DNA from 4 places in the Streptomyces sp. NPDC091271 genome. Region 3 is predicted to be linked to each of the others. Evidence: riboswitches for the same ligand, from Rfam matches in the RefSeq annotation. Region 3 holds a riboswitch; each other region holds the start of a gene.
The links. Region 3 has a riboswitch for cobalamin ahead of ACIQM3_RS17355 (energy-coupling factor ABC transporter permease). Riboswitches for the same ligand answer to the same signal wherever they lie in the genome.

Region 1: another riboswitch for cobalamin. It lies ahead of ACIQM3_RS04860 (ribonucleoside-diphosphate reductase subunit alpha); the one in region 3 lies ahead of ACIQM3_RS17355 (energy-coupling factor ABC transporter permease).
Region 2: another riboswitch for cobalamin. It lies ahead of ACIQM3_RS08810 (ABC transporter substrate-binding protein); the one in region 3 lies ahead of ACIQM3_RS17355 (energy-coupling factor ABC transporter permease).
Region 4: another riboswitch for cobalamin. It lies ahead of ACIQM3_RS21375 (cobalamin biosynthesis protein); the one in region 3 lies ahead of ACIQM3_RS17355 (energy-coupling factor ABC transporter permease).

Annotation. Positions count from the first base shown of each region.
Region 1 is NZ_JBIVVD010000001.1:997,505-1,002,287, reverse strand. It holds gene ACIQM3_RS04880 (GntR family transcriptional regulator) at 1-68, shown strand, start outside; gene ACIQM3_RS04875 (DUF3311 domain-containing protein) at 246-509, shown strand; gene mctP (monocarboxylate uptake permease MctP) at 506-2,140, shown strand; gene ACIQM3_RS04865 (GNAT family N-acetyltransferase) at 2,285-2,785, shown strand; cobalamin riboswitch at 2,826-2,962, shown strand; gene ACIQM3_RS04860 (ribonucleoside-diphosphate reductase subunit alpha) at 3,100-4,783, shown strand, end outside.
Region 2 is NZ_JBIVVD010000002.1:294,178-298,960, forward strand. It holds gene ACIQM3_RS08795 (PRC and DUF2382 domain-containing protein) at 1-384, shown strand, start outside; gene ACIQM3_RS08800 (ABC transporter ATP-binding protein) at 467-1,273, opposite strand; gene ACIQM3_RS08805 (FecCD family ABC transporter permease) at 1,270-2,355, opposite strand; gene ACIQM3_RS08810 (ABC transporter substrate-binding protein) at 2,352-3,425, opposite strand; cobalamin riboswitch at 3,455-3,642, opposite strand; gene ACIQM3_RS08815 (hypothetical protein) at 3,739-3,909, opposite strand; gene ACIQM3_RS08820 (acyl-CoA dehydrogenase) at 3,906-4,783, opposite strand, start outside.
Region 3 is NZ_JBIVVD010000004.1:173,125-177,907, forward strand. It holds gene ACIQM3_RS17335 (VWA domain-containing protein) at 1-906, shown strand, start outside; gene ACIQM3_RS17340 (energy-coupling factor ABC transporter ATP-binding protein) at 899-1,774, opposite strand; gene cbiQ (cobalt ECF transporter T component CbiQ) at 1,771-2,520, opposite strand; gene ACIQM3_RS17350 (energy-coupling factor ABC transporter substrate-binding protein) at 2,526-2,882, opposite strand; gene ACIQM3_RS17355 (energy-coupling factor ABC transporter permease) at 2,879-3,589, opposite strand; cobalamin riboswitch at 3,619-3,824, opposite strand; gene ACIQM3_RS17360 (class I SAM-dependent methyltransferase) at 3,880-4,683, opposite strand.
Region 4 is NZ_JBIVVD010000005.1:51,593-56,375, reverse strand. It holds gene ACIQM3_RS21385 (putative cobaltochelatase) at 1-206, opposite strand, end outside; gene ACIQM3_RS21380 (cobyric acid synthase) at 203-1,789, opposite strand; gene ACIQM3_RS21375 (cobalamin biosynthesis protein) at 1,786-2,730, opposite strand; cobalamin riboswitch at 2,859-2,988, opposite strand; gene ACIQM3_RS21370 (hypothetical protein) at 3,173-3,397, opposite strand; gene ACIQM3_RS21365 (anion permease) at 3,410-4,660, opposite strand.

The DNA.
Region 1 (4,783 bases), on a different contig from region 3:
GGGTGCGCTCGGTGTACCGGGGCGACCGGTACAAGTTCGTCGCCCGTCTGAAGCGTCCCACGGACTGAGCACTTTCGGTGCCCCGAAATGCCTGATCCCCCTGCACACACAGGGGGATCAGGCATTTCGGGCGACACCGGACCGTTGCAGGACCGCAATGCGGACAGGGGTGACGGTGGACGGGGCATTCGCTTAGATTTCCTGCGCATTACACCAGGTGATCAGCGAGGGGACGGAGTCGCCACATGCCAGAAGATACCGATGCGAACCCACCGACAGCACCGACAGTGACACCCATGAGGGTGGTCATCGGGCTCTGCCTGATCGCTCCGTTCGTGGCGATGCTCTGGGTCGGGTCGTACGCGAAGGTCGATCCGACCTTCATAGGCATCCCGTTCTTCTACTGGTACCAGATGCTGTGGGTGCTCATCTCGACCGCTCTCACCATGATCGCGTACAAGCTGTGGCAGCGTGACCAGCGCGCCCGCAAGGGGGGTGCGTCAGCATGAAGGACGGCGTGAACGGCGTCGCACTCGCCGTATTCATCTTCTTCTTCCTGGCCGTCACGGTCATCGGCTTCATGGCCGCGCGCTGGCGCAAGGCCGAGAACGAGGCCAGCCTCGACGAATGGGGCCTGGGCGGGCGGTCGTTCGGCACCTGGGTCACCTGGTTCCTGCTCGGCGGCGACCTCTACACGGCGTACACCTTCGTCGCGGTGCCCGCGGCGGTCTACGCGGCGGGCGCGGCCGGCTTCTTCGCCGTCCCGTACACGATCCTCGTGTACCCCCTGATCTTCACCTTCCTGCCGCGTCTGTGGTCGGTGTCGCACAAGCACGGCTACGTCACCACCTCGGACTTCGTCCGTGGCCGCTTCGGCTCGAAGGGGCTCTCGCTGGCGGTCGCCGTCACCGGCATCCTCGCCACGATGCCGTACATCGCGCTCCAGCTGGTCGGCATCCAGGCCGTCCTGGACGTCATGGGCGTCGGCGGCGGCGAGAACACGCACTGGTTCATCAAGGACCTGCCGCTGCTCATCGCCTTCGCCGTCCTCGCCGCGTACACCTACTCCTCGGGGCTGCGCGCGCCGGCACTGATCGCGTTCGTCAAGGACGGCCTGATCTACCTCGTCATCGCCGTGGCGATCATCTACATCCCGATCAAGCTGGGCGGGTTCGACAACATCTTCGCCGCGGCCGGCGAGAAGTTCTCCGCCGCCAACGAGGCGGCCGGCAAACCGGTGGCCGGACTCGCCCCCGGCGCCTCCGGCCAGTGGGTGTACGCCACGCTGGCTCTGGGCTCGGCGCTGGCCCTCTTCATGTACCCGCACTCGATCACGGCGACGCTCTCCAGCCGCAGCCGTGAGGTGATCCGGCGCAACACCACGATCCTCCCGCTGTATTCGCTGATGCTGGGTCTGCTGGCCCTGCTCGGATTCATGGCGATCGCCGCCGGGATCAAGGTGGACAACGGGCAGCTCGCGATCCCCCAGCTGTTCGAGAACATGTTCCCCGACTGGTTCGCGGGCGTGGCCTTCGCCGCGATCGGAATCGGTGCCCTCGTGCCGGCCGCGATCATGTCGATCGCCGCGGCGAACCTCTTCACGCGCAACATCTACAAGGACTTCATCAAACCCGACGCGACCCCGGCGCAGGAGACCAAGGTCTCCAAGCTGGTCTCGCTGCTGGTCAAGGTCGGCGCACTCGCCTTCGTCCTCACCATGGACAAGACGGTCGCGATCAACTTCCAGCTGCTGGGCGGTATCTGGATCCTCCAGACGATGCCGGCCCTGGTGGGCGGTCTGTTCACCCGGTGGTTCCACCGCTGGGCACTGATCGCGGGCTGGGCGGTCGGCATGATCTACGGCACGGTGGCCGCGTACGGCGTCGCCAGCCCGACCCAGAAGCACTTCGGCGGGTCCTCGAAGGAGATCCCGGGCATCGGCGAGATAGGTTACATCGGTCTCACCGCGTTCGTGCTGAACGTCGTCGTCGTGCTCGTGCTGACCGTCGTCCTCAACGCGGTGAAGGCGCCGGCCGGTGTGGACGAGACCTCCCCGTCCGACTACACGGCGGACGCGGGCGACCCCGGCGTCAAGGTCGAGCTCCCGCCGGCCACGGCGGGCGCCCCTGGCGGCCACTGATCCCACAGCGGTCGCTCCGACCGCAGGACGTCCGTCCCGGCAGGGTCCACCTGCCGGGACGGAGTCGTATCAGGACCCGCCCCGGCCGTCGGCCCTCCGAAACCGGGGCGCGCCGCACCCGCGGCCTGGTGCAGACTGCCGCCCATGGACGTATCGATCAGGCCGGCCCTGCCCGCTCAGTTCGAGGAGCTGGGCGAGATCACCGCGCAGGCGTATCTGGGCGACGGACTCCTGGACTTCGGCGCCGACGACCCCTATCTGGAACAGCTCCGCGCGGTCGGTCGGCGAGCTGCCGAGGCCGAGGTGCTGGTCGCGCTGGACGCCGACGGCCGCTTGCTGGGTGGTGTCACCTACGTCGAGCCCGGCAGTCCGTGGGCGGACATCGCCGGGGAGGACGAGGCCGAGTTCCGGATGCTGGCCGTCTCGCCGGAGGCCCGTGGGCGGGGCGCGGGCGAGGCGCTCGTACGGGCCTGTATCGAGCGGGCGCGGGCCGCCGGAGGGCTCTCCGGGATCGTCCTGTCGACGCAGTCCGCCATGCTGGGCGCCCATCGGATATATCGCCGCCTCGGCTTCGTACGGACTCCGGAGCGGGACTGGTACCCCCTGCCGGGGCTCGCGCTCCTGACATTCCGCCTGGAGCTCTGACCCTTCACGACACAAGATGTGGGGGCTTCTTCAATCAGCAGCCCCCACATGTATGCTCGACCTCGCTGTCGCCGCAGGGGAATCCGGTGAGAATCCGGAACTGTCCCGCAACGGTGTGATCGGTGTGCTTATCCGCACCCCGAAGTCCGAAGACCTGTCGACAGTGCGTCCGGCTCGACCGAACCGGACGCCGAGACGTCCGGGCCCCGCGGAGGGCCGGTGGACGCCGTGCGCCGTGCTGCCCTTCCCCGGGTGCCGCCGTGCCCGGCTGCCCCGCTCCCGCAGGCCCTGAGCCGAGCGAGGGATAGCCCCCAGTGACCATCGCGCCAGCCGACCCGGTTTCAGCCACGGAATCCGAAGGCCGCACGACCGACGCGCCCGGGACCGCACTGCTGCGGACCCTGACCGGTCTCACCGCCGATCTGCCCGACACCGACCCCGGACGGGTGGCCGCCGCCGCACTGCGCGGCCGCAACGCCCGGTCGGACGAGGCCGAGCTGCGCTCGCTGGCCACCGAGGCCGCCGCCGGCCTGATCTCCGAGGACCCCGCCTACTCCCGGCTCGCCGCCCGGCTCCTCACCCGGGCCATCGCGGACGAGGCCGCCGGACAGGGCGCTGTCTCCTTCTCCGCGTCGGTCGCCGTCGGACATCGCGAGGGCCTGATCGCGGACCGTACGGCCGAGTTCGTCACCCTGCACGCCGCCGCACTCGACGCGCTCGTCGACCAGGCGCTCGCCGACGGCGCGGACGACCGCTTCGGCTACTTCGGGCTGCGGACGCTGCACAGCCGGTACCTGCTGCGCCACCCGCTCACCCGCGACGTCGTCGAGACCCCGCAGCACTTCATGCTGCGCGTCGCCGCCGGTCTCGCCGAGGACACCTCCGAGCGGGCTCTGGAGGAAGTGGCCGCGCTGTACGGCCTGATGAACCGGCTCGACTACCTGCCCTCCTCCCCCACCCTCTTCAACTCCGGCACACGCCACCCGCAGATGTCGTCCTGCTACCTGCTGGACTCGCCGCTGGACGAGCTGGACTCGATCTACGACCGCTACCACCAGGTGGCGCGCCTCTCCAAGCACGCGGGCGGTATCGGGCTCTCGTACTCCCGCATCCGCGCCCGGGGTTCACTCATCCGTGGCACGAACGGGCACTCCAACGGCATCGTGCCGTTCCTGAAGACGCTCGACGCCTCGGTCGCCGCGGTGAACCAGGGGGGCCGCCGCAAGGGTGCCGCAGCGGTCTACCTGGAGACGTGGCACGCGGACATCGAGGAGTTCCTCGAGCTGCGCGACAACACCGGTGAGGACCAGCGGCGTACGCACAACCTCAACCTGGCGCACTGGATCCCGGACGAGTTCATGCGCCGCGTCGACGCGGACACGGAGTGGTCGCTGTTCTCCCCCGCCGACGCCCCCGAGCTCGTGGACCTGTGGGGCGACGAGTTCGACGCCGCGTACCGTGCCGCCGAGGCCAGGGGGCTGGCCCGCAAGACCATGCCGGCCCGTGAGCTGTACGGCAGGATGATGCGGACCCTCGCGCAGACCGGACAGGGCTGGATGACGTTCAAGGACGCCTCCAACCGCACGGCGAACCAGACCGCCGAACCGGGCCGCGTCGTCCACTCCTCGAACCTCTGCACCGAGATCCTGGAGGTCACCGACGACGGCGAGACGGCCGTCTGCAACCTCGGGTCGGTCAACCTCGGCTCGTTCGTCGCCGACGGCACCATCGACTGGGAGCGGCTGGACGCCACCGTCCGTACGGCGGTGACCTTCCTCGACCGCGTGGTGGACATCAACTTCTACCCGACCGGGCAGGCGGGCCGCTCCAACGCCCGCTGGCGCCCGGTGGGCCTGGGCGCGATGGGTCTCCAGGACGTCTTCTTCCAGCTGCGCCTGCCCTTCGACTCCCCCGAGGCCCGCGCGCTGTCCACGAAGATCTCCGAGCGGATCATGCTCGCCGCGTACGAGTCCTCGTGCGACCTGGCCGAGCGGTCGG
Region 2 (4,783 bases), on a different contig from region 3:
GGCACGGAGGAGTACGAGAGCGGGAAGGCACGCCTGCACAAGTACGTCGTGACGGAGAACGTCACGCGGACGGTGCCGGTGTCCCACGAGGAGGTGCGCGTGGTGCGCGAGCCTCTGCAGCCGGGCGAGAAGGTCACAGGTGTGAAGGGCACGAACGACCTCGGCGAACAGGACGTCGAAGTCACCCTGCACGCCGAACGAGCCACCGTCCGCAAGGAGGCGGTCCCCGTGGAACGGGTCCGTCTCGAAACCAGCAAGGTCACCGAGCAGAAGGAAGTCTCCGCCGAGCTCCGCAAGGAGAAGATCGACTACGCGGACGGCAAGGACGACATGGGCAGCGGCAAGGACATGGGCGGCGAGTTCGGCCAGGGACGTCGTCGCTGACCCCCTCACACAGCGGCGAAAGGCCGCGCGACAGTAGCGAGGGGCGGACCCGGGTGGTTCACGGGCCCGCCCTCTCGTCGCGCTACCGCCGGTGGACGGCTTCCCCCGGCAGGAACCGCACGGAGGGGCGCCCGCCGGGCCCTTCCGGCGTGACCACCGCGCGCACCCGGTAGACGTCGGCGATGAGTTCCTCGGTGATCACCTCCGAGGGCGTTCCGCCGGCGACCACCCGGCCTTCCTTCATGACCGTGACCCGGTCGCAGAACATGGCGGCCAGATTGAGGTCGTGCAGCGCGACCACCGCGGTGACGGGCAGCGCGGCGACCAGGGAGAGCAGCTCCAGCTGGTGCTGGATGTCCAGGTGGTTGGTGGGTTCGTCCAGCAGGAGCTCACGCGGCTCCTGGGCGAGGGCGCGGGCGATCTGCACCCGCTGCCGCTCACCACCCGACAGGGTGTGCCAGGACTGTGCGGCACGGTCGGCGAGCCCGGTGCGCGCCAGGGCCTCGCGTACGGCGGCATCGTCCTCGGGTCCGGGCGCGGACCAGGCCCGCCGGTGCGGGATGCGGCCGAGGCGGACGACGTCCAGCACGCTCAGGTCGACCTGGGTGACCGCGTGCTGGTCCACGACGGCCACTCGGCGGGCCACGCGGCGCCGGCCGGTTTCGGCGAGCGTACGGCCGTCGAGGGTGACGACGCCCGCGCCGGGGACGAGTACGCCCGCCATCACCCGCAGCAGCGTGGTCTTGCCGGAGCCGTTGGGCCCCAGGAGCCCGACGGTGGTGCCGGGCGGTGGTGCGATGCTCACTCCGTCGAGGACGATCCGTCCGCCGGCCTCCCTGCTGACCCGGTCGGCCCGCAGGCCGTCGCCGGGGACGGCTTCCGGGTTCACGCACTCCTCCTGGTGCGGTGGAGGATGAGGACGAAGACGGGCACCCCGATGAGGGAGGTGACCACACCGACCGGGACCTCCTGCGGGTCGAGGACGGTCCTGGCCAGGGTGTCGACCCAGACCAGGAACACGGCTCCGGCGAGAGCGGTCACCGGCAGCAGCCTCCGGTGCCCCGAACCCGTCAGCGCCCGGGCGGCGTGCGGCAGGACGAGGCCGACGAAGCCGATGGCGCCCGCGGAGCTGACCAGGGCCGCCGTCAGGAGCGCGGTGGTGCAGAGCAGCACGATCCGGGTGCGGCCCACGTGCACGCCCAGGGCGGCCGCGGCGTCCTGGCCGAAGGCGAAGGCGTCGAGCGTACGGGCATGGCCGAGGCAGATCAGCAGCGTCACGGCCAGCACGGCCGAGCACATCCACACATCGCCCCAGCCCACCCCGCTCAGCGAGCCGAGCAGCCAGAAGAGCACGCCCCGGGTCTGCTCGGCGTCGGCGGCGGTCATCACGACGAAGGACGTGAGCGCGGAGAAGAGCTGCATGGCCGCGACCCCGGAGAGGACGACCCGGTCGGTGGATCCGCCGAGGGTGTGGCTGAGCAGCAGGACGAGGGCGAACGAGCACAGCGCCCCGACGAACGCACCGCCCGAGACCGACACTGCTCCGCCGCCGACGCCCAGGACGACGACCACGACCGCACCGGTGGACGCCCCGGAGGAGACACCGAGGACGAAGGGGTCCGCGAGCGGGTTGCGCAGCAGCGACTGCATCACGGTGCCGCACACCGCGAGCCCGGCCCCGCACACCGCGGCGAGCAGGGTGCGGGGCATGCGCAGGTTCCAGATGATGCCGTCCCGGATCGGGGTCAGCCGCCCGTCTCCCAGGCCGAGGTGCGAGGCCACCGCGGACCAGACGTCCGGGACGGAGATGCGGGCGGGTCCGATCGTGACCGCGACCGCGACGGACAGGAGCAGCAGGGCGACCCCGGCGCTCCACAGGACGCCGTCGCGCAGGAGCCGGGCTCCGGCGGCCGTCCGGACCGCGGCCGGCTGCTCCGCCCGTACGTCCGGGGCGCGTTCGGTCTCCGTCACCCCGCGAGCCCGAACGAGCGCAGCCCGGCCGCGACGCGCTCCACGCCCTCCACGGTCCGGATGGTCGGATTCATCGCCTGGCCGCTCAGCAGGACGTACCGCTTGTGCCGGACGGCGTCCATGTTCTTCGTGGCGGGGTTGGACTCCAGGAACTCGATCTTCTTCGCTGCGCTCTCGGCCGTCTGCGACTTCCGGGTCAGATCCCCGATGACCAGCACGTCGGGGTTCCTGTCGGCGACGGTCTCCCAGTTGATCTGGGGCCATTCCTCGTGCGTGTCGTCGAAGACGTTCTTCGCGCCGAGCTCCTCGGTGATGATGCCGGGGGCGCCGCAGCACCCCGCCAGGTACGGGGCCTCGGCGTTGGCGAACCAGTAGAGCATCGTGGTGCCGGACGCGTCGATGTCCGCGGTCGCCCTGTCCACGCGGCTCCGGAGGCTCCTCACCAGCTCCTCGCCCCGGCCCGGGACTCCGAACACCTTGGCCAGGTCGCGTACTTCGCCGTACACGCGGTCCATGGTCAGGGGCTCGGAGCGGGAGCCGTCACTGCTGCCGGTGTTGTCCTTGCCCGCGCAGTCGGAGGGTGAGAGGTACGTCGGTACGCCGAGCTCCTCGAACTGGTCGCGGGACGCCACCCCGCCCTTGCCGAGGGTGGATTCGAACGAGGCACTGACGAAGTCGGGTTCCTCGGCGAGGACCTTCTCGGAGGAGGGCTGGTTCTCGGCGAGGCGCTCCACCGTGGATTCGTCCTTCTCCAGGCCCTTCATGACCGGGTCCGTCCAGGTCGCGGTGGCGGCCAGCCTGTCGGCGAGGCCCAGGGAGAGCAGGATCTCCGTCGATCCCTGGTTGAGGGAGACGGCGTGACGCGGTGCCGCGTCGACGGTCACCGTACGGCCGCAGTTCTTCAGCGTCACGGGGAAGCCGTCGCCGGCCTCGTCCCGTGCCGCGCCGTCGGAAGTGCTCCCGCCTTGGCCGCATGCGGTCAGAAGGACAAGTCCCGTGATGAGCAGGGCTGTTCGGCGAACGGTGCTGGCTATGGGCGGCACGGAGACCTCGGCGTTCTCTGGGCTCATGCGCGGAGCCCGTACGGAGTTCCGCTCCCGGTGCGGAAGCGGTTGCCAGCAGGTCTTCGGACTCGGGTTCGTCCGGACGAGGCGCCTTCCCGGTGCACCCGAGGGTGTTCCAGTGGCTGTGGCCCCGCCCGTCCCCCTCACCGCTGCGCGTCAGCTCCGGATTCTCACCGGATTCCCTGACTCCACGTGGAGTGTGACTGGCGTCTGCAAGCTATCACGCGGCGCACCGGCTGCCTCGGGGGCCGTCGCCGGTACGGGGCGGGGGGCGCCTTGGGGGCTTCTCCCTCTCCGTACCGGCCGGCCGTCGGGCGGGTCAGGGCTTGGGGCGAACCGATTCGCCGCGGTCCGCCTGCGGCTTCCCGCTGCGGCGGGTGAGCACGGACGTCGTACCCCAGTAGGCGAGCAGGACGGCGCGCAGTCCCAGGATCTCCAGGTGCTCGCCCAAGCGGTCGCAGACCGTCTGCCCCTTGCCTCCGGCGCTCATCGGGCGTCCGCCGGGCAGACGTTCCACGGGCCCCCTGGGTCGTCGTACGCGTCCGCGTAGCCGGGTCCGGCGATCGGCCAGTCGGCGAGCAGCTCCTCGGGCAGCGCGAAGGAGTCGGCCAGCTCCGGAGCGTGCGCGGCGACGGCCGTGACGAGCTCCTCGACGGCCTCGGGCAGGGCGTCCACCTGAGCGGTGCTCAGGAGACCGGCTGCCAGCAGGTCGCCGCTGTTGCGGGAGACCCATTCGAGGGCGAACAGCCGCTCCAGCTCCCCGAGCCGGTCCCTGGCCGCCCCGTCGGGCAGCGTCGCGCGGGCCTCGGCGTAGGCCTCGGCAGCCTGTCGGTACGCGTAGGCCTCGACCCCGCGCAGGGCGGGACCCGAGGCCGCGTTCCACCGGCCGAGGGCGTCGGCGTCGGGCGCCCGCAGCGCGCGGGCCCTGGCCCGGTCGAACCAGATGCCCTGGACCGAGGCGAGGAGCCGGCCCAGGAAGTACGGGTCGGCGAGGTCCCCGGGGTGCGGGGCCCGGCCCGGGGTGTCGTCACCGGCCGGCTCGGCGGCGAACAGCATGTCGGCCGCCGCCTTGGCGTACAGGGCGATGTTGTCCCCCTCCGCGGTGATGGCACCCTCCACGCCCGTGACGAGTTCGGTCATGCCGTTGTTCTCCAGCAGAGCCTGCGCGCCGCAGCGTTCGCGGCTCTCGACGATGACGTCGCGGGCCCGCCAGGTGATCCACGCCTTGGCGACGTCGACCAGCCGTACCGCGTCCGTCCGGGCGTCCTCCTCCGTACAGGCTTCCCAGCGCTCCTGTGCCCTGCGGTACAGCAGGCTCATGGCGAAGACCGTGGCCATGGCCGAGGCGAGCGGTCCGTGGTGCG
Region 3 (4,783 bases):
TCCCGCGAGGAGGCCGAGCTGATGCGCGCGTGGGGCGTGGGGCCGGGCGAGCTGGAGCGGATGCCGTTCGACCGGCGTGCCCGGCTCGCCGAGCGGCTGCGCTCGGGCCGGCTGGGGCGGTTCGCGGACCTCATCGGCCGGTTCCGGCAGATGGCCGACGGGGAACGCGCCCGCAAGGTCGAGCAGGGCCGGGGTGAACTGGTCGGGATCACGCTGGGCGACGACCTCTCCCGGGTCATCCCCTCCGAGCTGGCCAACCTCGGCGTACCGGCCATGAGGAGCGTGTTCGCCGCGAGGTACGCCGAGTCGCGGCTGATGCTCTACGACAGCCGAGGCGAGCAGTCCACGGGGAAGGGCGCCGTCATCGCGTGCGTCGACTGCTCGTACTCGATGCTGGAGTCCGGCCCCGGCGGGATCACGCGGGAGGCGTGGGCCAAGGCGTGCGCCCTGGCGCTGCTGGACCAGGCCCACCGGGCGCGGCGCGACTTCGTCGGAATCCTGTTCTCATCGTCCGATTCCGTGAAGGTGTGCCGCTTCCCGGGCTCCCAGCCGGCCGGCATCGCCGAAGTCCTCGACTTCGCCGAGCACTTCTTCGGAGGCGGTACGGAGTTCCGGACCCCGCTCGCGGCGGCCGTCAGACTGCTGGACGAGGAGTTCAACTCGGACGGGCGCAGGCGCGGGGACATCGTGATGATCACCGACGGGGAGTGCGACGTCAGCGAGCAGTGGATGCGCAGCTGGAACGATGCCAAGCACACGCTGGACTTCCGCTCTTTCGGCGTGGCCGTCGGGGCCCCGCAGGCCGCGGGGCCCGGCACGGTCCTGGACGCCCTGTGCGACAACCTCCGCAGCATCGAGGACCTCACCGATGTCCGTGCCGCCGGAGACCTCTTCCGCGTCATCTGACGCCCTCACCGGCGGGAGGGCCGCCCCCCGCCGTCGTCGGCGAGGTGAAGCCCGCGAGCTGCTCGGGGGTGCGGGGGCCGGGCGCCGACGCGTCCAGCAGGCCGTGGGCGCGCAGCACCCGGGCGGTCGCGATTCCCCACGGCAGCCGCAGCCCCGCCTCCTCCAGGAGTTCCGTACGGGCGAGCATCGCGGGCCCCGGCCCGGCGCGGACACCCGAGGGGGTGAGAAGCGCGACGTCGTCGGCCCAGCGCAGGGCCAGGTCGACGTCGTGGGTGGCCATGACGACGGTGGTGCCGCTCTCCCGGAGGGCGCCCAGCGTGGCGAGCAGCCGCTCCTGACCGTCCGGGTCGAGCCCGGCGGTGGGCTCGTCGAGGATCAGCACACGGGGCTTCATCGCGACCGCGCCCGCGATGGCTGTCCGTTTGCGCTGCCCGTACGAGAGCAGGTGGGTGGGCCGGTCCGCCAGCGCTGTGATGTCGAGGGCGCCCAGTGCCTCGTCCACCCGGGCCCGCACCTCGCTGTCGGACAGCCCGAGGTTCAGTGGTCCGAACGACACGTCCTGGGAGACGGACGCGGCGAACAACTGGTCGTCCGGGTCCTGCACCACCAGCTGGACCGTCGTACGCAGCCGGGTCAGGCCCTTCCTGTCGTACGCGACCGGGCGGCCCTCCACCGTCAACTTCCCCTCGCCGGGGCGCAGCCCGCCACTGAGCAGACGCATCAGCGTGGTCTTCCCGCTGCCGTTCCGGCCGAGCAGGGCGAGCGCACGCCCCGCCCGCGCCTCGAAGTCGAGGCCGCTGAGCACGGCAGGGCCGTCCTCGTACGCGAAGGACGCGCCCCGCAGGGCGAGCAGTACGGATTCGCTCATGAAAGGGGCCTTTCCAGGACGAGGGTCAGCACGGTGAGGGCCGCGAGCAGAGTGACGCTCACGGCTACGAACCGGCCGGAGACACGGGCCTCGGGTACCAGGACGCGCAGGGTCCCGTCGTAACCGCGCCCGGCGAGCCCGGCCTGGAGCCGTGCCGCGCGGTCGAAGGCCCTGATGAACGCGGTGGCCCCCAGCCCCGCCAGCGAACGCCAGGCGGCGGCCCGAGTGGTGTGTCCGAGCCGGGCCGCCTGGGCCTCCCGGATCCGGCGCACCGAGTCGAGGAGCAGGAAGCTCATGCGGTAGGTCACCAGGGCGACGTCCACCACCGGCGCCGGCACCCCCGCCTTGACCAGGCGGGGCAGCAGGTCGGACATCGGGGTGGTGAAGGCGAACAGCAGGAGCCCGAGCGACGCCGCCGAGGTGCGCAGCAGCAGCTCCCCGGCACGGACCGGACCCCCGTCGGCCAGGGTCACGAGTCCTTCCGGCCCGCCGACCTGTACGAGCAGTGTGGCCGCCCCGGTGACACAGAAACCCAGGGGAACCCGGTAGGCCCGCCACAGTTGGCGGGCGGGCACACCGGCCGGCCCGAGCAGCACGGTGACGGCGGTGAGGAGTATCAGTACGGCTCCGGGCCACGGCGGCAGCGAGATCGCCAGAACCGTGAGTCCCAGACCGAGTACGGCTTTGTCCACGGGATGGCGGCGGCGCCAGCGACTGCTGTGCGCCGCCGCGTCGATCGGCAGCACGAGCCTCAGTTCCCCCGGGCCGCGGGTTCCCCGGCGTCTCCGCCGTCCTGCTGCGCGCTCGCACGCAGCTCGCCCTGACGGCGCCCACGTCGCAGGCCGAAGTAGTAGGCGAGGACGCCCGCGCCCAACGCGGCCTGGAGGGCGAACAGCGCCGACTCGATCTCGCCGGACGGCGGTTCGTACAGCGGGGAGAACCAGGGTTCGTAATCGGGATCGATCTCGGTGATCGCCGTCTCGGCCTGGGCGTCCGCGCCCGCGAACGGCTCCTTCTCGTCGTCGCCGAGGCCTAGGGCCAGCGGCAGGACGGCCAGCGCGGCCACGACGAGCAGCAGAAGGGCGTTGATCTTCGTGTTCTTGTTCATCGGGCCACCGCCTCGGGCTCGGCCGTCCTGGTCCGGTCCCGCCTGCCGGCGAGGAACACGCCGAGCCGGGTCAGGTCTCCCTTGCTGGACTGCACGAGGAGCCGCATGACCAGAACGGTCAGGAGCCCCTCGCTCACCGCCAGCGGGATCTGGGTGACGGCGAAGATGGAGCCGAACTTGCCGAGCGCGCCCAGGAATCCGGTGCTCGGGTCCGGGAAGGCGAGCGCCAGCTGCACGCTCGTGACGCAGTAGGTCGACAGGTCGGCGACGAACGCGCCGAAGAACACCCCCACCATCAGCGGCACGCCGTACCGGCGCAGCAGCCTGTAGATCGCGTACCCCGCCCAGGGCCCGACGATCGCCATCGAGAAGACGTTGGCACCCAGCGTGGTCAGACCGCCGTGGGCGAGCAGGAGCGCTTGGAACAGCAGGGTGATGGTGCCCAGGACCGCCATGATCGGCGGGCGGAACAGGATGGCCCCCAGCCCCGTGCCCGTGGGGTGCGAGCAGCTCCCGGTCACGGAGGGGATCTTCAATGCGGAAAGAACGAACGTGAAGGCCCCGGAAGCCCCCAGGAGCAGAGTGCTCTCGGGGTTCTCCCGGACTTCACGCGTGAGTGACCGGACTCCGTGGACGACGAACGGCGCGGACGCGACACCCCAGGCGATCGCGTGCGCCGGAGGCAGAAAACCCTCGGCTATGTGCATGGCTCAGCAGACCCTCTCCAGCACCTCGTGGATGGTTGAAGTGCCTTGGCCGGTCTCCTGGCTTACGGGTACCACCGCCCGAACTCCGCCTTCCCGGGTCACAAGGACCCAGTGGCTGCCCGCGAGGGCCGGAGCCGGACTTCCCGATCACAGTGGCGAGGGCCGCACCGGCATCACACCGATTTCCCGTTCACCAAGGCGTGGCGACAGTAGTGCCAGGTGGCTGACGATGACAAGCGGGCCTGAGGTCACCGAGGGCGGGGGACGAAAGCCTGTGTCGGTGCACGCCTTTACGGGCGGCGCCCCCAGGCGGAGACCATGGGGGCCGTCGCCAGGTCGAGTCGTCCGGTCGCGACGGCGGACAGGTGGCGGTCGATGTCCTCGTCGGTCGCGATCCCCGCCGCCACGAGCCGGCCACGGATCTGCCGGACCGTCGCCGCCTCGAGAACGGTGCAGGCCGGTGAGGTGATCGGGAAGTAGGCATCCGCCTGTACGTCGTCGAGGCCGCCTTCGCGCAGCAGCCGGGGCAGTGTCCGGCCGTACGCGAGATCGGCACCGCGTGCGGCCATGAGCTCCCGGAACCCGGAGCGCAGACGGTTGGCGAGCCGCTGCTCGGGGCCCGACTCGTCCGGGCACAGCAGAGGCTGCAGCCCCGGATCGGCATCCTCCAGGAGCAGCACACCACCGGGACGCAGCGCCTGGATCATGCGGCGCAGCGCCTCCGCGCGGTCGACGACGTGCACCAGGACCAGCCGGGCGTGCACCAGGTCGAAGCCACCCGGCGGCGGAGGATCGGCCGCGACGTCGTGGCGCATGACCTCGACGACTTCGGAGGCGGCTTCGCGTGCCCAGGACACGTCGATGTCGGTGCAGACCACCTGGCCCGTGGCTCCGACACGCTCGGCAAGACCTGTGGGCACGGAGGGGCCGCCCGCCCCGACCTCCCAGCAGCGCATGCCCTGGGTGACGCCGATCCGGTCGATGTGCCGGAACGTCACCGGATCGAACAGCTCGGAGAGCGCACCGAATCGGATGCCTGCCTCCGACTGCCGGTTGTCCAGCAGATACCCGCGGTCCGTACCGTGATCGGCCATGCCCTGCGCCACCGTCTCTCTCCGTCCGTACACGAAGTCCACCACGCGGCGCCCGCTCCCCGCCAACCGGTACGCGCGTCGCCGAAACCCGCGCGGTGAG
Region 4 (4,783 bases), on a different contig from region 3:
CCCGGGTCGCACGAGAAACGGCACCCCGCCACGGCCGCGATCTCGGGCATGAGCGCGGCCAGCGCGCGTACGGCGGTGGACTTGGCGGTGCCCTTCTCGCCGCGGACCAGGACCCCGCCGACGGCGGGACTGACCGCGTTGAGCAGGAGTCCCAGCCGCAGGTCGTCCTGTCCGACGATGGCGGTGAAGGGATACGGCGTACTCACAGGGCCTCCTCTGTCGCAACCACAACTGCATGACCGGGCACGCCCGGCGCCGGAGGAACGGGGTCCGGGGCGGGCGCGGGCGGCGCACCCGGCGGGATGAAAGGCAGCCCCTCCGGCGCGCCGGCCTCGATCAGGCGCCACAACGCGTCCGTGTCCGCGTGTTCCTCGATCAGATCCCCCAGTCGGTCCAGCTGTTCCTCCCGCAACGCCCCGAAGCTCGTGTCCGGCGCCGCGGTGAACCGCCGCCCCGCCGCCCGCGCGACCTCGCCCAGGAAGGCCCGCCGGAACGCGTCGCTCTCCAGCGACCCGTGCCAGTGCGTCCCCCAGACCGAACCCACCCGGCACCCGTCGAGGAACGGCTCGCCGCCGCTCACCTCGGCGACCCCGTGATGGATCTCGTACCCCTCCACCGGCTCACCGAGCGCCGAACCTACGGGGCGCCCCAGGACCTTCTCCCGGCCGAAACGGACGCGTACGGGCAGCAGTCCGAGCCCCTCGACCAGTCCGGCCCGTGACTCCACGTCGTCGTCGATACGCTCGCCCAGCACTTGGAACCCTCCGCAGATCCCCAGCACCGGGCGGCCCTCCGCGGCACGCCGGACCAGCGCGTCGGCCAGCCCCCGCTCGCGCAGCCACGCCAGCGCCTTCACCGTGCCCCGCGTCCCGGGCACGATCACGAGGTCCGCGTCGACGAGCTCCTCCGCCCGGTCCACGAACCGCACCACCACACCCGGCTCGGCCGCCAGCGCGTCCACATCGGTGAAGTTCGACATCAGCGGCACCGCGCACACCGCGACCCGCAGCACGTCCTCACCGTGCGGCGGCGCCACGACCGACTCCCGTACGGTGCCGCGCATCGACACGCGCAGCCCGTCCTCCTCGTCGATGCCCAGACCATGGGCGTAGGGCAGCACCCCGTACGTCCGCCGCCCCGTGAGCCCGAGCAGCATGTCGAGACCGGGTTCCAGCAGCGAAACGTCACCGCGGAACTTGTTGACGAGGTATCCCGCGACCAGTGACTGGTCCTCGGGGCTCAGCAGAGCCGTCGTGCCGAAGAACGAGGCGAACACGCCGCCCCGGTCGATGTCGCCGACCACCAGCACGGGAAAGCGCGCGGCCCGGGCGATGCCCATGTTCACGATGTCCGTGCGCCGCAGGTTGATCTCGGCCGGACTGCCCGCCCCCTCGCAGATCACGGCGTCATACGTGCCCCGCAGTTGCTCCAGACAGTCCGTGACCGTCCCCAGCAGCGCCTCCTGGCGACCGCCGTGGTAGCCGCGCGCACTCATCTCGCCGACCGGCTTCCCCATCAGGACGACCTGGCTCGACCGGTCGCCGCCGGGCTTGAGCAGCACCGGATTCATCAGCGCCGACGGCTCCACCCGGGCGGCCTGCGCCTGCATCGCCTGGGCACGGCCGATCTCCGCCCCCTCCCGGGTGACGAACGAGTTCAGCGACATGTTCTGCGCCTTGAACGGCGCGACCTTCACCCCCCGGCGCACCAGCCACCGGCAGATCCCTGCCGTGACGACGCTCTTGCCCGCGTCCGAAGTGGTCCCCGCGACCAGCAGCCCGCCGCTCATCCGACTCTCCGTCCCATGGCCGACCGCCCCGCCGCGCACACGACGAGGGCCAGCACACTCACCCGGCGCGACAGCCGCACCGCGCGTTCGATGTCCGTGACCCGCACGTCCCGGCCGGCCTCGCCGTTGAGCACAGGCCGGTGCTCGACCCGCCCGCCGTACGCGAGGGTGCCGCCGAGCCGTACGCCGAGCGCCCCCGCGAACGAGGCCTCGACCGGGCCCGCGTTGGGGCTGGGATGCCTGCCCGCGTCCGCCCGCCAGGCCCGGACCGCCTCACGCGGGCGCCCCCCGGCGGCCACGGCGAGCACGGCGGTGAGCCGGGCCCCGGGCCAGCCGGCGACGTCGTCGAGCCGGGCCGACGCCCAGCCGTAGCGCCGGTAGCGGGGCGACTTGTGCCCGACCATGGCGTCGAGCGTGTTGACGGCCCGGAAGGCGACCAGCCCGGGCACACCGCCGAGCGCGCCCCACACGAGGGCTCCCACCACGGCGTCGGAGGTGTTCTCGGCGACGGACTCCACCACGGCGCGGGCGATCTGCTGCCCGTCCAGCGACTGCGGGTCGCGGCCGCACAGATGAGGCAGCCGCTCCCGGGCCAGGTCGATGTCCCCGGCGGCCAGCGCCCCGCCGATGGCGCGGGCCTCACGGCCCAGCGAGGTGCCCCCGACGACGGACCAGGTGGCTACGGCTGTCAGCGCCACGGCGGCGGCGGGACGGTTCCGCACGGCACGCGCGGCCAGCGCGGCAGCGCCCGTGGCGCCCCCGGCGCAGACGAGCGTGTGCAGGGCGCCCCAGCCGCGGTGGTCGCGCCACAGGCGGCGCTCGGCGCCCGCCGCTCCACGCCCGAAGGCGGCGACGGGGTGGCCACGCCGCGGATCACCCAACAGCAGGTCGCCGATCAGGCCGGCGGCGGCTCCGTACGCGAAGATGCGGTCGGCTCGCACCGCTCAGCCGGCCGTCGCGCCTCGGAGGACCTTCGTGACAGGTGGTGCAGCGACCGACGCAGGGCAGCCAGACATGGCGTATGTCCTCACTCAGGGTCCGCGCCCTGGTTCGACGTGACCGGCGACGAGAGTCTCCTGGCTTCCGGATCCGCAGTTCCTCCGGCCTTCCAGCCCGCGGTGGCGGGCCGTGACTTCCGTGTGGAGGCTGCTCCTCGGTGACAGTGGCGGGACCGCGCCGGATTCGCACCGGCTTCCTCTCCTGTCGCCGTAAGGCCGGCCGGCACGTGTGTGCCGGCCAGCCTAAATGGCACCGGCAGTCCACCACGCCCCGTGAATGCCCGTCAACCTGCCGCTGACCTGCGAGGCTTCAATGTGCTCAGACGCACACCGGGCCGGACACACGTGGTGTGTCCGGCCCGGGTGGGTGTCCGTGCGGGAGCGGTCAGGCGACGATCAGATAGATCCCGTACGCGACCGCCGCCGCGCACAGCCCGAAGCAGGCGTACGCACCGGTGCGCACCAGGCCGTTGGCACCGCCGCCGCCCTGCGCGGCCGTCGTCTGCCTGGCCATGCCCGTGATGCCGAGGGTGAAGAGGCCGACCAGCGCGACGGTGACCACGAGACTGACGCCGAAGACGGACGCGAGAGCTGCCCAGTCGATGTTCATGCGGATTCGTCCTTACACCGTGGCCGGGTCGGCCGGGGTTCCGGCCGTCGTGGCCGGGGCCGAGATGGTGGTCTTGAGCTCCGGTACGACAACACCGGCGGGCGGCGGGCTGACCGCGGAGATGGCGGTGGTGACGACGCCCGGGGGCTCGGCCTCCGCGTTCACGTTGGTGTGGTCGACCGGCTTGCGGCGCGACAGCAGCCAGATGGCGGCGGAGCCGGCGACGAGCAGGACGGCGACCACCGCGACGCCCCAGGGCCCCTGCTTGGTCAGGAACTCGGCGCCCGCGCCCATCAGACCGGCGGCCGGCAGGGTCAGGCCCCAGGCGACGAACATCCGGGTGGCGGTGGACCAGCGGACCACGCCTCCCTTACGTCCGAGACCCGCGCCCATGACGGCACCGGAGCAGGACTGCGTGGTGGAGAGGGAGAAGCCGAGGTGCGAGGAGGCCAGGATGACCGTGGCCGCACTGGTCTGGGCTGCGAAGCCCTGCGGCGGACGCAGGTCGGTGAGGCCACTGCCCATGGTGCGGATGATGCGCCAGCCGCCGAGGTAGGTGCCCATCGCGATGGCGATACCCGCGGAGGCGATGACCCAGACCGGCGGGTTGGAGCCGGGGGAGAGGACGCCACCGGTGACCAGGGCCAGGGTGATGATGCCCATGGTCTTCTGCGCGTCGTTGGTGCCGTGGGCGAGCGAGACGAGACCGGCCGAGGCGATCTGGCCGGCGCGGTATCCCTTGGCGGTCGACTTCAGCTGCGCCTCGTCGGTGATCTTCCGGTTGAGGCGGTACGTCAGCTTCGTGGCCAGCAGCGCGGCGAGACCGGCCACGACCGGGGCGGCGATCGCGGGCAGCAGGACCTTCGTGACGACGGTACCGCCGTTGATCGAGGACCAGCCGGCCGACATGACCGCGGCGCCGATGAGGCCGCCGAAGAGTGCGTGGGAGGAACTGGAGGGCAGGCCGACCAGCCAGGTCAGCAGATTCCACAGGATCGCGCCGACGAGCGCCGCGAAGATGACCTCGGTTCTGAGGCCGTTCTCGTTGATGATCCCGCCGGAGATCGTCTTGGCGACCTCCACCGACAGGAACGCGCCGACGAGGTTGAGAACGGCGGACATGGCCACCGCTGTCTTGGGCTTGAGAGCGCCGGTCGAGATGGTGGTGGCCATCGCGTTGGCGGTGTCGTGGAAACCGTTCGTGAAATCGAACACGAGAGCTGTCACGATCACGATCGCGAGCAGCAGCGTGATGTGTTCCATTTACCCAGGCAATCGTTCGACGTCATTGGCACGTGGAACGTAAGCAACCAGGGTGAACGGAAGATGAACTGGGCAGGGCGGCACGGTGACCCCAACCGTGTGCACCGGTTCCGCTTGTGTGCG